One region of the Roseburia sp. MSJ-14 genome, then DNA from elsewhere that is predicted to be linked to it. Evidence: predicted binding sites of a transcription regulator. Region 1 holds the regulator's gene; the other holds the start of a gene.
What was found. The regulator NrdR, encoded in region 1, represses ribonucleotide reductase genes. The targets are predictions, from matches to a motif close to CACAANATNTTGTG.
Positions count from the first base shown of each region.

Region 1 (8,418 bases):
TTCTAAAATCTCCTGCTGAAATCATTCGAATTTCCTCCTTAACCTACTTATGGGCGCATCCCGCCCAACACTTCTTCCATTTTATACTAAATGTATATATATTTCAACCTTTTTTTATCAAGTTACAATGATTACTGATATTCTTTTTCCTCAATTTCCGTAATCATATCTATTCTTTTCTGATGTCTTCCACCTAAAAATTCTGCTTCAAGATAAGACTTTACAATATCTTTTGCCAACTCATTTCCTACAATTCTTGCACCAAATGCAATGATATTGGCATTGTTATGTTCTTTTATCAAATGTGCAGTAGTAACATCTGAACATACGCCACAACGTACTCCCTTTACCTTATTTGCTGCCATTGAAATTCCAACACCTGTACCGCAAATTAAGATTCCGCAGTCCGCTTCTCCCGATACTACAGCACGTCCTACTTTTTCACCGAATTCCGGATAATTACAGCTTTCATATCCATCTGTGCCAAAATTGATTACTTCATGTCCCAATCCCTTTACATATTCCATAATCTCCATTTTTAAATCTGTAGCCGCATGATCATTTCCTATTGCAATTTTCATTTTTAATCCCTTTCTACTTCTTTTGCTTTTTCTGATTCTTCTTATAAAAGAACAACACTATTTTCTCCAGATATCGTTTTAATACAATCTGTATTTCCTCTTTTGGATGTATCGGCTGTGTAAGTATTGTTCGGATTCCCACACGATTTGCACCATACACATCTGTAAAAATCTGATCTCCTACAAACAAGGTGTTTTCTCGGTTGGTTCCCATTATTTTCATTGCCTGCTGATATCCGGAAGCCTTAGGTTTCCCAGCTTTAAAAATATAGTTTACCTGCACCGCATCATTAAACATCTTTACGCGTGGCTCTTTGTTGTTTGATAACAGACAACACTGAAAGCCCATCTTTTTTAACGACTCAAACAATGCCTTTGCACGCTCATCTGCCGGAGCACCATGTGGAACTAATGTATTATCAATATCAAAAATAATTCCACGATAACCTTCTGCATATAATTTTGCAAAATCGATTTTATAAGCAGATTCTAAATATTCGCCTGGATAAAATCTCTTTAACATATATTTCTCCTGTACCTTGGTTTTGTCCTTTGCAAGTATAACATTCCATTCCTTTTTGTGCAAGAAAAAAGAATCCTGTCATGCAGAATTCTTCTTTTTATTATTTATCCAAAATCTTTTTTAATTCATTCATAAATGTATTTACATCCTTAAATTCTCGATACACGGATGCAAATCGAACGTATGCTACCGGATCTAATTCTTCTAACTTATCCATAACGATTTCACCAATTTCAGAACTGGAGAGCTCTTTTTCTTCTCGATTAAAAATCTCTATTTCCACTTCATCTACCAGCTTATTAATCTGATTTACAGAAACCGGTCTCTTATGGCATGCCCGCAGCACTCCTGCTTCTATCTTTGCACGGTCATACTGTTCTCTGTTATTATCTTTCTTAATGACAATCAGTGGTATTGTCTCTACTTTTTCATAAGTAGTAAAACGTTTCCCACAATCATCACACAAACGTCTTCTTCGAATAGAGCTATTATCATCCGCTGGTCTGGAATCAATTACTCTCGTATTATCACTGCTACAAAACGGACACTTCATCAAGCTTTCCTCCTACGTTCTCATATTTGGTTTTAGTATATCTTTGCTTCCAATTATTGTCAACCAATTTTTTACTTTGGTGGCTTAGGTTCTGGCAATTCTACCAATATGATGTCCGGTCCGATTTTAATAATTTTGCTCCAGGGAATAATCAAATCATTTCCTTTTCCCATAAATCCGAACATTTTACCGCAACGTGGTATAATAAGTGCCCGCACACAACCGGTACACTCATCAATATCAACGTCTACCACAAATCCAAGACATTCGCAGTTACAAATATTAATGACTTCTTTTTCTCTTAATTCACAAATACGCATAATATCCCTCACCTTACTTTATTCTATGCAAATGAGAGCTATTGGTGCATAATATTTCTCCTAATCTTCCTTTGCCCATCCATAGGAATATTTTACTGCTTTGTTCCAGCCCTTAATTTTTTTCTCTCTTACTTCGTGGGAAATCTTTGGCTGGAAGGTTTTATCAATTGCCCAATTTTTAATAACATCCTCTTTACTCTTCCAATATCCTACTGCAAGTCCTGCCAGATATGCAGCTCCCATGGCGGTTGTTTCTACGCAGGAAGGTCGATTTACCGGAGCGTTAATAATATCTGCCTGTGTCTGCATTAAGAAATCATTCGCACTTGCTCCACCATCTACCTTTAAGGAATCCAGCTCTATTCCCGAATCTGCTCGCATTGCCTGAAGTACATCATTTGTCTGATATGCCAAAGACTCCAATGTAGCGCGAATAATATGATATTTATTTACTCCTCGTGTAATTCCTACAATGGTTCCTCTTGCATATTGATCCCAGTGAGGTGCTCCCAAACCGGTAAATGCCGGAACTACATAACACCCATTGGTATCTTCTACTTTTCTCGCCATAACTTCTGTATCTGCTGCATTATCAATGATTCTCAGCTCATCACGCAGCCATTGAATTGCTGCTCCTGCTACGAATATAGACCCCTCCAAAGCATAATTTACCTTTCCGTCAATGCCCCATGCAATTGTTGTTACCAAACCATTTTTAGAAAATACCGGCTTTTCTCCTGTATTCATCAGCATAAAACATCCTGTTCCATATGTATTTTTTGCTTCACCCGGCTTGAAACAAGTCTGACCAAACAAGGCTGCCTGTTGATCCCCTGCTGCTCCTCCAACCGGAATAGAACCTCCAAAGAAAGATGAATCTGCCATCCCATAAATACAACTGGAAGGCTTTGCCTCCGGCAACATACATTCCGGAATATTTAATTCTTTTAATATATCCTTGTCCCACTCTAAGGTATTGATATTAAACAACATGGTACGAGAAGCATTGGAATAATCCGTTACATGTGCTTCACCTTTGGTTAATTTCCAGATAAGCCATGTTTCAACTGTTCCGAAAAGCAATTCTCCTTTTTCTGCTCTTTGCCTTACTCCTTCTACATTGTCCAAAATCCATTTTAATTTTGTACCGGAAAAATAAGCATCTATCACAAGGCCTGTTTTCTGTCGAAATTCATCTGTAAGTCCTTTTTCCTTTAAATAATCACAATAGTCTGATGTTCGACGACACTGCCATACAATTGCATGATATACCGGTTCTCCAGTATTCTTATCCCATACGATTGTAGTTTCCCGCTGATTCGTAATTCCAATTGCCGCAATGTCTTCTGCCGAAGCCCCAATTTTCTGCATTGCCTCAACTGCAACCCCTAATTGTGTAGACCAAATTTCATTTGCATCATGTTCTACCCAACCCGGTTTCGGAAAATACTGTGTAAATTCTTTCTGTGCTATACTGCACATTTCTCCTTTTTCATTAAAAAGAATACACCTATTACTTGTTGTTCCGGCATCTAGTGCCATAACGTATTTTCCCATTGTAAAATTCTCCTCCAACATTATTTTCTTCTAATATTTATATTGCATTTGCTTTTTCCTTGTAACTTCTACTTGTAAACGTTATAATACATTCACAGAGTAATCCATATTATTATAACAGAAATAACTTACAGAAAGGAACTAAAACTATGCGCATCTGGTTTAAACTATTCAAGGACAATCACCTTTTAAAAGATACTGTTATTACCGATGACAGTGACGATACACGAACTCATAAAATTTTTCGTGCTTTAGAAGAAGTCTGCTATGAGTTTGACTTAAGTAAACCTCTTTGGTTAGATTCTACTATATCCGAATTCAAACGTCATTCCAAAGCACGTTTCTATCAGGATAACTTTGTAGATGATATCGACTTTGATTTTCTGGAAATTCATGTAATTGAAGAGTAGGTATAGCAAATACTATACCTACTTCTTGCTTCGCTGCCGATTCACTTCATACATTAAAAGCGTGGCCGCTATTGCCGCATTTAAAGATTCTACTTTCCCTTCCATAGGAATTCGTATATATTCATCTGCATATTCTGCAATTTTATCCGACAACCCATTTCCTTCATTTCCAATTAAAAATCCACAAGGCTCGGTATAATCTGGCTCTGCGTATGATTTCTTTCCTTTTAAATGGGCTGCATACAGAGAAACTCCTTGTTTTTTCAAGTCTTGCAAAGTATCTTCTAAGGATTCTGTAACATAAAATGGTACTCGGTAAAGAGAGCCCATGGTGGAACGAATGGTTTTGGGATGGAAAACATCTACGGTGGTCTTATTCATCAAAATTCCTGTAACTCCTGCTCCCTCTCCGGTACGAATCATTGTTCCAAGATTTCCCGGGTCTTGAATACTTTCTAATATTAATAAATGGGTTGGTCTTTCCTTATTTCCCATCAAATCCTCCAAGGTATATTCCGGCATTTTTACAATTGCCAAAATCCCCTGTGGAGTCTGGGTATCACTAATCATTTTAAACACAGAATCCGCTACTACTTCATAGGAATATTCTCTTAATTTTTCCTCATGCTCTGGCACTTTTAAAAAGGATTCCGAAACATACATTGCCTGTATGTCTTCCTTTTGTGCTTCCATACACATTTTTATTCCTTCTACCACAAAAACCCGCTGTTCATAGCGGGTTTTTGCCTTTTTATTTAACTGGATAACATGCTTCATCTGCTGATTTGCTGCACTTGTTATCATGGTATATTCCTCTTTGATTATATACTTAAGTTCTTGCAGATTTCGTATTCGTATTCAGAAATCTGTTTTTCCATTGCCAATGCTTCATTGATATCATCATCAACAAATTCTCCATGACGATATCCAACGACACGGTTAGACATTCCTTTGCATAATAAGTCAACTGCGTATGCTCCCATAGTAGATGCATATACACGGTCTTTACATGTAGGGCTTCCTCCACGCTGCATATGACCTAAGATCGTAGCTCTTGTTTCCATTCCTGTAGCTGCTTCGATACGCTTTGCCATGCTTGCAGAATGTCCGATTCCTTCTGCATTTACAATGATATAATGTTTCTTTCCATGCTTACGAGCTGCAATAATATCGTCTACAATCTTCTGCTCATCATAATCATATTTTTCCGGAAGAAGAACCTTCTCAGCTCCGTTTGCAAGACCACACCATAATGCAATATATCCTGCGCCACGTCCCATAACTTCAATAATAGAACATCTCTCATGAGAAGTAGAAGTATCACGCACTTTATCAATTGCTTCCATAGCTGTATTTACAGCTGTATCGAATCCGATGGTATATTCTGTACATGCAATGTCCAAGTCAATTGTTCCCGGAAGTCCGATTGTGTTAATTCCAAGGTTTGCAAGCTTCTGAGCTCCCTGGAAAGAACCGTCACCACCAATAACAACCAATCCATCTATACCATGTTTTTTACAGATTTCAGCACCCTGCTTCTGTACTTCCGGATTTACAAATTCCGGACATCTTGCTGTCTGTAAAATAGTTCCACCACGCTGGATGATATCAGATACATCCTTTGCTTCCATGTCAATAATTTCTTCTTGTAATAATCCTGCGTATCCTCTTTTGATACCTTTTACTTTTAATCCTTTTGCAAGTCCCTGTCTTACAACTGCACGGATTGCTGCGTTCATTCCAGGTGCGTCTCCACCACTGGTAAGTACACCTATTGTCTGGATCTTGTCTGCCATGACATTTCCCTCCTGTATTTCCATATTCTATATTTTACATAGCACTCGAGCAGGCATCCGTCTGTTCGTTGTGCCAGATGCATACTGTTGCTGTTTTCTTTATGCATCTGTGTGCATAAATATCAATCTATTACATTCTAATATCTTTTTTACTGTTTTTCAATGCTCTTTTCTACAACTTTTACGTTATTTTCACCCAAAAAGTTAGTTAAATTGTTCACAATCTCTGAAGAAACCCCAATATTTTGGCTTGGCGGAAGTCTTTTTATCAATTTTGCACCAGAAATATAAATTACAACACTGTCACTTCCGTCACTATTTTTCATCATTTGAAACAATTTTTCTTCCTTATCTTCATAGTCTGTTTTGGTTTCAAACTGAAGCCACAGTTCTTTTTTGGTTTCATCAAAGGAATAGATTTTTTCACAAATCAATTTTCCGTTTTTTTCTTCTTCTGTGGACACTCTCCCTCGAATAAATACCTTATCGTCCACATTTAACAGTCGGCTGTTTTTTTCATAATCTTTGGGAAAAATGATTACTTCCAAGGTTCCCACTAAATCTTCCAGTGTGATAAATGCCATTGTTTTATTATTCTTTGTATATTTTATGGTTTTATCCACAATCATTCCGCCTACAATTGCCTTTTCTCCATCGTTGACCTTGGTCTGTCCTGTTTCTTCATCTAAAAGGAAATCTGTGGTAACTCTGGAAATATTTCTTCTCCACTTCTCCTCATATTCCTCTAGCGGATGTCCACTGATATAAACTCCCAGAACTTCTTTTTCAAAGCCAAGATACATTTCCTTGGAATACTCTCCCACATCCGGCAATTTCACTTCAAACTCCGACTTTTCTTCCTCACCTGCAAAATCAAATAGCGTCATCTGTCCTGCCATATTGTTCTTTTTATCCTGAGCAATAGAATCCATAATACCGGCATAAACCATCATACTTTGCTTTCTGGTTGCACCCAGATTATCCAACGCTCCTGCCTTGATTAAGTTTTCCACCACTCGCTTATTGATTTCCCGGTCTGCCATTCGTGTTAAAAAGTCCTTAAGACTTGTAAATTTTCCACGTTCTTGTCGTTCTTCGCAAAGTTTTTCTATTACAGTCTGGCTAACACTCTTAATTGCCGCTAAGCCATAGCGAATTGCACCTCCCGAAACGGAAAATCCGCTCTCACCTTCATTTACACTGGGCGGTAACACCTGTATTCCCATCTGGCGACAAGTGAGAATGTATTCTGAGATTTTACCGGAATTATCCATAACAGAGCTCATTAACGCCGCCATATACTCTACCGGATAATAATATTTCAAGTAGGCTGTCTGGTAGGAAACCACCGCATATGCCGCCGCATGGGATTTGTTAAATGCATACTTTGCAAAGTCTATCATTTCGTCATAAATTTTATTTGCAACTTTTTCATCAATTCCATTGCTGATACAGCCCGGCACGCCTTCTTCTTTGTTTCCGTAAACAAAGTTCTGACGCTCTTTTTCCATAACTGCTGTCTTTTTCTTAGACATGGCACGTCGCACCATGTCACTTCGTCCCATGGTATATCCTGCAAGATCTCGTACAATCTGCATAACCTGTTCCTGATATACGATACAACCGTAAGTAGGTTTTAATATTGGCTCTAGCTGTGGACAGTCATATACAATGGACTGGGGGTTGTTTTTTCCGCGAATATACGCCGGTATAAAGTCCATAGGTCCCGGACGATATAAGGAAATTCCCGCTATGATGTCTTCTAAACTCTGGGGCTTTAATTCCTTCATAAAGTTTTTCATCCCGGCACTTTCCAACTGGAAAATTCCTTCTGTATGTCCTGTCCCAAGAGAATCTAACACTCCCTTGTCATCCATATCGATATGGTCAATGTCTAATTGAATTCCCTGACTCTTTTCAATTAAACGAACTGCTTTTTGAATAACCGTTAAGTTTCTAAGACCTAAAAAGTCCATTTTTAATAAGCCCAGTTCTTCTAGAGTAGTCATTACAAACTGAGTGGTAATGGAACCATCCGATGCTCTGGATAACGGCACAAATTCATCTACTGCCTTGGAACTGATTACTACACCTGCCGCATGCATAGAGGTATGTCTTGGAAGTCCTTCCAAACGCTTTGACATATCGATAAGTCTTTTCACATTCTCATCGCTTTCGTACATACTACGCAACTCTGGATTCATTTTAAGTGCCTTTTCGATTGTAATTCCAAGTTCTGTTGGAATCTGTTTGGCAATTCCATCTACATAGGCATAAGGAAGGTCCATGACTCGTCCTACATCACGGATTACACCTCTTGCCGCCATGGTACCAAAGGTAACAATCTGAACCACCTGGTCTTTCCCATATTTTCGGCTTACATAATCAATAACTTCCTGTCTTCGTTCCACGCAAAAATCGATATCAATATCCGGCATGGTAACACGTTCCGGATTTAAGAAGCGCTCAAAAATCAAACTATACCGGTTTGGATCAATATTGGTAATCTCAAGTGTATAAGACACAATACTTCCTGCTGCACTGCCTCGCCCCGGTCCTACTGCAATTCCATTTTTTCTGGCATAGTGAATAAAATCCCATACAATAAGGAAGTAGTCCACATATCCCATCTGATGAATTACACCTAATTCATATTCTAACTGTGGCTTTAACTCTTG
Region 1 is NZ_JAHLQD010000005.1:115,640-124,057, forward strand. It holds gene efp (elongation factor P) at 1-25, opposite strand, end outside; gene rpiB (ribose 5-phosphate isomerase B) at 132-581, opposite strand; gene KQI83_RS00890 (YqeG family HAD IIIA-type phosphatase) at 595-1,104, opposite strand; gene nrdR (transcriptional regulator NrdR) at 1,205-1,657, opposite strand; gene KQI83_RS00900 (YlmC/YmxH family sporulation protein) at 1,729-1,977, opposite strand; gene glpK (glycerol kinase GlpK) at 2,038-3,534, opposite strand; gene KQI83_RS00910 (hypothetical protein) at 3,684-3,944, shown strand; gene KQI83_RS00915 (TrmH family RNA methyltransferase) at 3,963-4,748, opposite strand; gene pfkA (6-phosphofructokinase) at 4,766-5,740, opposite strand; gene KQI83_RS00925 (DNA polymerase III subunit alpha) at 5,890-8,418, opposite strand, start outside.

Region 2 (8,418 bases), on a different contig from region 1:
GTGACATGAAGAAAAAGATGGCAGCAATTACAGCGGTTGTCTTAGCGGTTAGCATGGCACTTAGTGGATGTGCGGGAAGCCAGAAGAAAAAGAGCAGTACCCCTAAGACAGAGAAAGCGCAAAAAGAAAGCGGTACGGTGGAGTTAACTCTTTGGGGAGCAGAAGAAGATCAGGCATTATTAGCAGAGATAGTAGATAGCTTTAAGAAAGAATATGCTGATCAGGCAGATTTTGATATTACAATTGAGGCAGAAAGTGAAGCATCTTGTAAGGATGATTTACTGGGAGATGTTCTGAATGGCGCAGATGTATTTGCTTTTGCAGATGACCAGTTATTAAGTTTGGCAGCAGCCGGTGCATTGGTACCGGTGGATAATGCGGATGAAGTGAAGTCAGCAAATTTGGAAGAAGCGGTAGCGGCAGCCTCTGTAAATGATACGTTGTATGCATATCCCATGACAGCGGACAATGGATACTTTATGTATTATGATAAAAGTGTTTTTTCAGATGCAGATGTAGCAAGTCTTGACCAGATGTTGAATGTTGCGGCAGCGGCTAATAAAAAAGTAGTAATGGACTGGACTTCAGGATGGTATTTATATTCCTTCTTTGGAAATACCGGATTGAATCTTAGCTTAAATGATGATGGTATTAGTATGAACTGTGACTGGAATAGCACAGAGGGAAACATCAAAGGTGTTGATATTGCACAGGCAATGTTGGCGATTGCGGCAAATCCTGGATTTGCCAATATGGTAGATGCAGATTTTGTAGAAGGCGCAAAGAATGGAACTGTTGCAGCAGGCATAAGTGGTGCATGGGATGTATCCACTTTAAAGGAAGCATGGGGAGATAACTTTGGTGCAGTAAAATTACCAACCTATACTTGTGCAGGTCAGCAGGTGCAGATGGCATCTTTTAAAGGATATAAGATGGTAGGTGTTAATGCATATTCTAAGCATACTGATTGGGCATTGAAATTAGCAGATTGGATTACCAATGAGCAAAATCAGAAGCTTCGTTTTGAAGAAAGGGAACAGGGACCATGTAATAATAATGAAGCGGCTTCTGATGAAGTAAAGAACTCTCCGGCAATTCAGGCACTTACAGCGCAGTCAGAATATGCAGTACTTCAGCGAGTTGGAAACAACTATTGGAATTCAATCTCGGAGCTGGGAAGTACATTAGCAGCAGGCAATCCGGACGGCACGGATTTACAAAAATTAATGGATAACACAGTCAAAGCAATTACCGCATCGGTTGGACAGTAGTAATTGCAAATTGCAGGAGGAATACATATGAAAAACAAGAAGCATGCCAGTATAAAAATGTATATTATGATTCCTGTTCTTATATTAGGAATAGTATCGATTATTTCCAATGCTATGGCAATTATGAATATCCGTAATGTAAATGCCAATGCATCTAATATAGCAGATAATTATATGACAGGAATTTCTGATTTAGGAGTAATTCAGCAACAGACACAAGAGTTACATAATAAGGCATTATCTCATATTATTGCAACAAATGCAGATACCATGATCAGTATTATGGATGGAATTAAGACAGAAGAAACAGAGCTGGAAGAAAATTTAGCGAAATACAAGGAAGAAATGTCGGAAGCAGAAAAGCAAACCTATGAAGAGCTGATGACGAATTATCAGGGACTAAAAGATGCAATGGCAAATGTAGCGGCGTATAGTGCAAACGGAGACAGTGAAGCAGCATATGCATGTGCAAATGGAGATTTAGCAGCCTATGGAGATGCTATGCAGAAAAATATTGATACATTGATAGAGGCAGCGAATAAAGGAGCAGCAAGTGCCCGTAGCCAGTTGGCAAGTGTATATAATTCTGCATTAGTTAGCAATGGTATTACTATTATCATTAGTGTAGTAGCGATTTTGGCAGCAATCTTTAGCGTAAACAAACTTATTATTAAGCCAATTAGTATTGCGCAGAGAGAAATTTCTCAGATTATCAGTGACATTGATCGAAGAGAAGGAGACTTGACAAAACGTGTTACCGTTTATTCCGATGATGAGATTGCAGCATTAGGAAAAGGTATCAATGTATTTATGGAAAAACTGCAACACATTTTCCAAATGATTACAAACAACTCTCAGAAGATGGATGTAGTAGTAAATGAAGTTATGGATAGTGTAAGAACTTCCAACAATAGTGTATCCGATTTGTCTGCATTAACAGAAGAATTGGCAGCAACCATGGAAGAAGTATCTGCCAATGCAGCAGTTATCAACACCAATGCCGGTGAAGTACGAGATGAAGTAAATGAAATTGCAGATAAGACAAGTAAGATTAACGATTACTCCATTCAAATGAAAGAACATGCAGAAAGCATGGAAAACACAGCACGGACCAATATGGAATCTACCAGCGTTAAGGTAAATGAAATTTTAAGCGTATTAAATCAGGCAATTGAAGAGAGCAATAGCGTTAACCAGGTAAACAGCTTAACAGATGACATTTTAAATATTGCAAGCCAGACAAACTTACTTGCGTTGAATGCATCAATTGAAGCGGCAAGAGCAGGAGAAGCAGGAAAAGGTTTTGCAGTTGTTGCTGACGAGATTAGCCAGCTTGCTGATGCAAGTAGAGAAGCTGCAAATAATATTCAACAGATTAACGGCATTGTAACTTCCGCAGTACATAACTTGGCAAACCATGCAAATGACTTAGTATCTTATATGAACGAATCTATTTTGCCGGAGTTTGAGTCCTTCGTAACTGCCGGAAGTGAATACAAAGATAATGCAACTTATATTGAGGCTGTAATGGCAGAATTTAATACAAAGACAGATGCATTGAAGTCTGCGGTTTCTGAAATTGCAAAATCTATAGACAGTATCACGACTGCAATCGATGAAGGTGTAACCGGAGTAACGGGTGCAGCAGAAAATACACAGGTTCTTGTGGGCGATATGGATAGTATTACCGGTCATATGGATGAAAACCAGCAGATTGCAGGTGCTTTAAAACAAGAGACAGAGGTATTTGTAAAGCTGTAGGGTGATACATAGAAAAACAGTGTAAAAGAAAAAGGATATTTTTAATACAGTGGTGGTAGTGTTAGCCGCCACTGTATTTATTTTTGTGTGCGATGTAATAAATGTTGTAAAACTATTTTGAAACAAAAAATAAAATCATGAATAAAGAAATGGTGTAACAGGGATAGAACTACCACAAGGAGATGGCAAGTAGAAAATCTCTCTGAAAATGCTGCTGAAAATTGGGCAATATTAATATTGCTTTTTTATATCTATAATAATATAATAGAAAAGCAACATATGGTATGGGAAATGGTTCCCGATACTATATTTAGTAGGTCGGAGGGAATGAAATGAGAATTATTAAAAGAAGCGGAAAAGAAGTAGGTTTCGATGTTACGAAGATTATTGAGGCTATCCGCAAGGCGAATAAAGAAGTGTCAGAGAATGAACAACTGACAGAGAAACAGATATTGAATATAACAGAGCGTATTACAGATTTCTGCGAAGCAATGGATCGTACTTACAATGTAGAAGAGATACAAGATTTAGTGGAGAATGAACTGATGGAAATGAAGGCATTTGAAGTTGCCAGAAAGTACATTACATACAGATACAAACGTGCATTGGTGCGTAAGTCTAATTCTACAGACCAGCAGATTTTAAGTTTGATTGAATGTAATAATGAAGAGATAAAACAGGAAAATTCCAATAAAAATCCAATTGTAAATAGCGTTCAGCGTGATTATATGGCAGGAGAAGTCAGCAAGGATATTACCAGAAGATTTCTTTTACCGGATAATATTGTACGAGCACATGAAGAGGGAATTATACATTTCCATGATGCAGATTACTTTGCGCAGCATATGCACAATTGCTGCCTGGTAAACTTAGAGGACATGCTTCAGAATGGTACGGTAATCAGTGAAACCATGATTGAAAAGCCAAAGAGTTTTTCCACAGCATGTAATGTAGCAACACAGGCAATTGCTCAGATTGCCAGCTCACAGTACGGCGGACAGAGTATTACACTTTCCCATTTGGCACCATTTGTAGATGTGAGCCGTCAGAAGTTAAGAAGAATTGTAAGAGAAGAATTTACAGCCGCAGGTCTTGAATTAAATGAAGAAAAGATAGACGAGATAGCAGAAATGCGTGTAAAAGAAGAAATCAAGCGCGGTGTACAGATGATACAGTATCAGGTCATTACATTGATGACTACCAATGGACAGGCTCCGTTTGTGACGGTATTTATGTATTTGGATGAAGTACCGGAAGGTCGTACCAGAGATGACCTTGCCATGGTGATTGAAGAGATGCTCATTCAGCGTATGCAGGGAGTGAAGAATGAAAAAGGTATCTATATTACTCCGGCATTTCCAAAGTTAATTTATGTTTTGGAAGAAGATAATATCAAAGAAGGAAGTAAATACTGGCATTTAACCCAGTTAGCAGCTAAGTGTACAGCAAAGCGTATGGTGCCGGATTATATTTCCGAGAAAATCATGAAAGAAAATAAAGAAGGAAACTGCTATCCTTGTATGGGATGCCGTTCTTTCCTTACTGTATATAAAGACGAGAACGATAAATATAAGTTCTATGGAAGATTTAATCAGGGTGTTGTAACTTTGAATCTGGTAGACATTGCCTGTTCATCCGGTGGAGATATGGAGAAGTTTTGGCAGATATTCAATGAAAGATTGGTACTTTGCAGAGAAGCACTGATGTATCGACACAATCGTTTAAAAGGCACACCGTCTGATGTAGCACCTATTTTATGGCAGTACGGTGCATTGGCAAGATTGAAAAAGGGCGAAACCATTGACAAGTTATTATATGGTGGATATTCTACAATATCACTGGGATATGCGGGATTATGTGAATGCACCAAATATATGACCGGAAAGTCCCATACAGATCCGGAGGCAACTCCATTTGCATTAAAGGTAATGCAGGGAATGAACGATGCCTGCCAGAAGTGGAGAGAAGAGACCAATATAGATTTTAGTTTATATGGAACACCATTGGAATCCACTACTTATAAATTTGCCAAATGTTTACAGAGAAGATTTGGAATTATCAAGGGCGTAACGGATAAAAATTATATTACAAATAGTTATCATGTACATGTAACAGAAGAAATTGATGCATTTAGCAAGCTTTCCTTTGAGTCACAGTTCCAAAAATTATCTCCGGGTGGAGCAGTAAGTTATGTGGAAGTTCCGAACATGCAGAATAATATTGAAGCAGTACTTTCTGTAATGCAGCATATTTACAACAATATTATGTATGCAGAGTTGAATACAAAGAGTGACTATTGTCAGGTATGTGGCTATGAAGGAGAAATCAAAATTGTTTCCGATGACGATTCAAAATTAGTATGGGAATGTCCGAACTGTGGAAATCGTGATCAGGACAAAATGAACGTAGCACGAAGAACCTGCGGATATATAGGAACACAGTTCTGGAATCAGGGAAGAACACAGGAGATTCAAGAACGCGTATTGCATCTATAAAAGAGGAAAATATGAATTACGCAGAAATAAAGAAAACAGACATTGCAAACGGAACAGGGGTACGCGTATCCCTGTTCGTTTCTGGTTGTACCCATCATTGCAAAGGGTGCTTTAATGCAGAAACATGGGATTTTAATTATGGAAAAAAATTCACAGAGGAGACAGAAGAAGAGCTGTTACAGGCATTAAAACCGGATTTTATTGCCGGTTTAACACTGCTTGGTGGAGAACCATTTGAGCCGGACAATCAAAGACGGCTGTTACCTTTTTTAAAAAAGGTGCGAGAAACCTATCCGCAGAAAAATATTTGGTGCTATACCGGATATTTGTTAGATGAGGAATTACTGACGGAAAGCCGAGCACGATGCGAAGTGACAGATGAAATGTTATCCCTTCTGGATGTATTGATAGACGGAGAATTTGTTTGGGAGAAAAAAGACATTACCCTCCAATTTCGAGGATCTTCCAATCAGAGGGTAATTGATGTGCCAAAAACGTTACAGGAAGGGAAAATCATTGCTTTAACATTTTCCGGTACTGCATAGGTGACATACCTACCTGTTTTTTGAATTGTTTTGAAAAATAACTGATATCTTCCACGCCTACCTGGAAAGCAATATCCTGAATACTCATAGCTGTAGTGTTCAGTAAAGCTATGGCAGAGCGAATTCGTTGTTGGCGAATATAGTCGGTTAAGGTCTCTCCTACTTCACGTTTAAATTGAGCAGAAAGATAAGAGGCGTTTACATTCTGATTTTGTGCAACATCTTTTAAAGTTATAGGACTACTGATATTCATATTTATGTAAGTAAGTGTGTTGCGGATAAGTTGCGAATAGGTAGCCAGTGAATAATCCTTAACAATAGAACAATATTTTTCTATCATTTCAATAGGAAGCTTATCGCATTCCTCCTTGGAAGTGAGGCTTTCTATTTTTCTGCCAAAACCGGCGGAAAAACGGTCAATGTAAATTGGATGAACCTGACTGCGCTCAACGGTTTTTCGGCAAAGGGTGTTAAGAATAATTAACATGTTTTTGCTGTTTCGCAGTAAATCATCCGTTCTGGGGAGAATTTTTTGCGAAGAAGCTGATAAAAAATCAGAAAACTCCTGATAAGATTTCACGGCTAGTTCGCTGTTTCCGCATGCAATAGCATCTAAAAATTTATTTTCCAATTCATACCGTTTTGCAAGTTCGCTCATGGCAGAAGAAGTATATTCAGAGTTTTGTCCCATAGTAAGGCCTCCTGTGATGTTATTTTGCTTGAATATATTACTATTATAGTCAAAAATTTTACAAATTACAAGAGAGAACTGGACAGAACAGGCTTGAATAAATGATAGAAGCGTAGTAAAATGACAATACAGTTATGTAAACTGGCGTGATAAATAAAGGAGAAAAAAATGCTGGAAAGAAGACGTAAGAGAAAAAAGCAAATAATTATAATGGGAAGTATTAGCGGAGTAGTACTTCTTTTATTAATGGTATATTTAGGAATGGCGTTTTATTTTAAAAATCATTTTATTTTCCGAACAGAGATTAATGGATGGAAAGTAGGCGGAATGACAGTAAGTCAGGCAGAAGAAAAAATAGGCGACCATGTAGAAGAATATCTGTTAACGGTATTTGACCGGGATGGCGGAAAACATCATGTTTATGGAAAGGATATTGGATGTCAGTATGTACCGGATGGAACAGTGAAAAAGATATTGGAAAAACAAAATGCATTTGGATGGATTACTTCTATTTTTAAGCAAAAAGACGAAAAAGCAACACTTACCATGGAATATAAAGAAGAGTTGCTTGCAGACACGGTACAGTCCATGAATTGCTTTAAGGAAGAGAATATCACAGAGCCACAAGATGCTAAGATTGCCAAGGGAGAAGACGGATATTATATTGAGCCGGAAGTCATGGGAAATCATATGATTTATGAGAAGGTTCTGGAAAAAGTAAAGACAGCGGTAGCAGAGGGAAAGGAATCTGTCACATTAACAGATGAGGATTATGAGAATCCCCAATATACCACAAATAGTTCCGAGCTGACAGATGCCATGGCAAAAATCCAGAAATATCAGAACGCAGTTGTTACCTATCAGGTACAAGGCAGTGAAGAAAAGATAGATGCGGAGCAGATGGAAAAGTTTATTCAAGTTAGCGATGACTTGGAAGTCAGCCTGGATGAAAAAGAAATAGAGAAGTATGTACAAAGCCTGGCAAGCAAATATAATACATATGCAGATGTGCGAGCATTCCAGACATCTTCCGGAGATACGGTAAATATCGGTGGTGGAGACTATGGATGGATTGTAAATAAGGCAAAAGAGGCAGAACAGTTGAAGGCAGACCTAGAAGCAGGAGAGCCGGTGAGCCGCGAGCCGATATATTCACAACGGGCATTTGTAGAAGGTGCCAATGATATTGGAAGTACTTATATAGAAATTGATTACACCAAGCAACATCTGTGGTTTTATAAGGATGGAGCTCTTGTAGTGGAAAGTGATATTGTATCAGGAAATATCAGTCGAAACAATGGTTCTCCGGATGGAGTATTTAAGATTGTATACAAGCAAAGTCCGGCTGTTTTAAAAGGAGAAGACTACGAATCCAATGTAAACTATTTCCTGCCATTTGCCTATAATGTAGGAATTCACGACGCATCATGGAGAAATGGAAAGTTTGGTGGAGACATTTATAAGACCAGTGGTTCTCACGGATGTATCAATGCACCGTTAGAAGTAGCGCAGACAATTTATGCCAATGCAGAAGTTGGAACGCCGGTAATTGCGTATTATCGGGAACCGGTAGAATTGACAGCGGAGAATTGTAGAATATCCAACGCATATTCTTATAAAGATCCGGAAAAAGAGGAAGAGACTACACCATAAAA
Region 2 is NZ_JAHLQD010000016.1:127,594-136,011, reverse strand. It holds gene KQI83_RS07325 (extracellular solute-binding protein) at 6-1,271, shown strand; gene KQI83_RS07320 (methyl-accepting chemotaxis protein) at 1,299-3,032, shown strand; gene nrdD (anaerobic ribonucleoside-triphosphate reductase) at 3,365-5,527, shown strand; gene nrdG (anaerobic ribonucleoside-triphosphate reductase activating protein) at 5,539-6,072, shown strand; gene KQI83_RS07305 (helix-turn-helix domain-containing protein) at 6,041-6,763, opposite strand; gene KQI83_RS07300 (L,D-transpeptidase family protein) at 6,932-8,416, shown strand.
Region 2: nrdD (anaerobic ribonucleoside-triphosphate reductase) is a predicted target of NrdR. The motif match lies at 3,335-3,348, and genes of this name have one in related genera.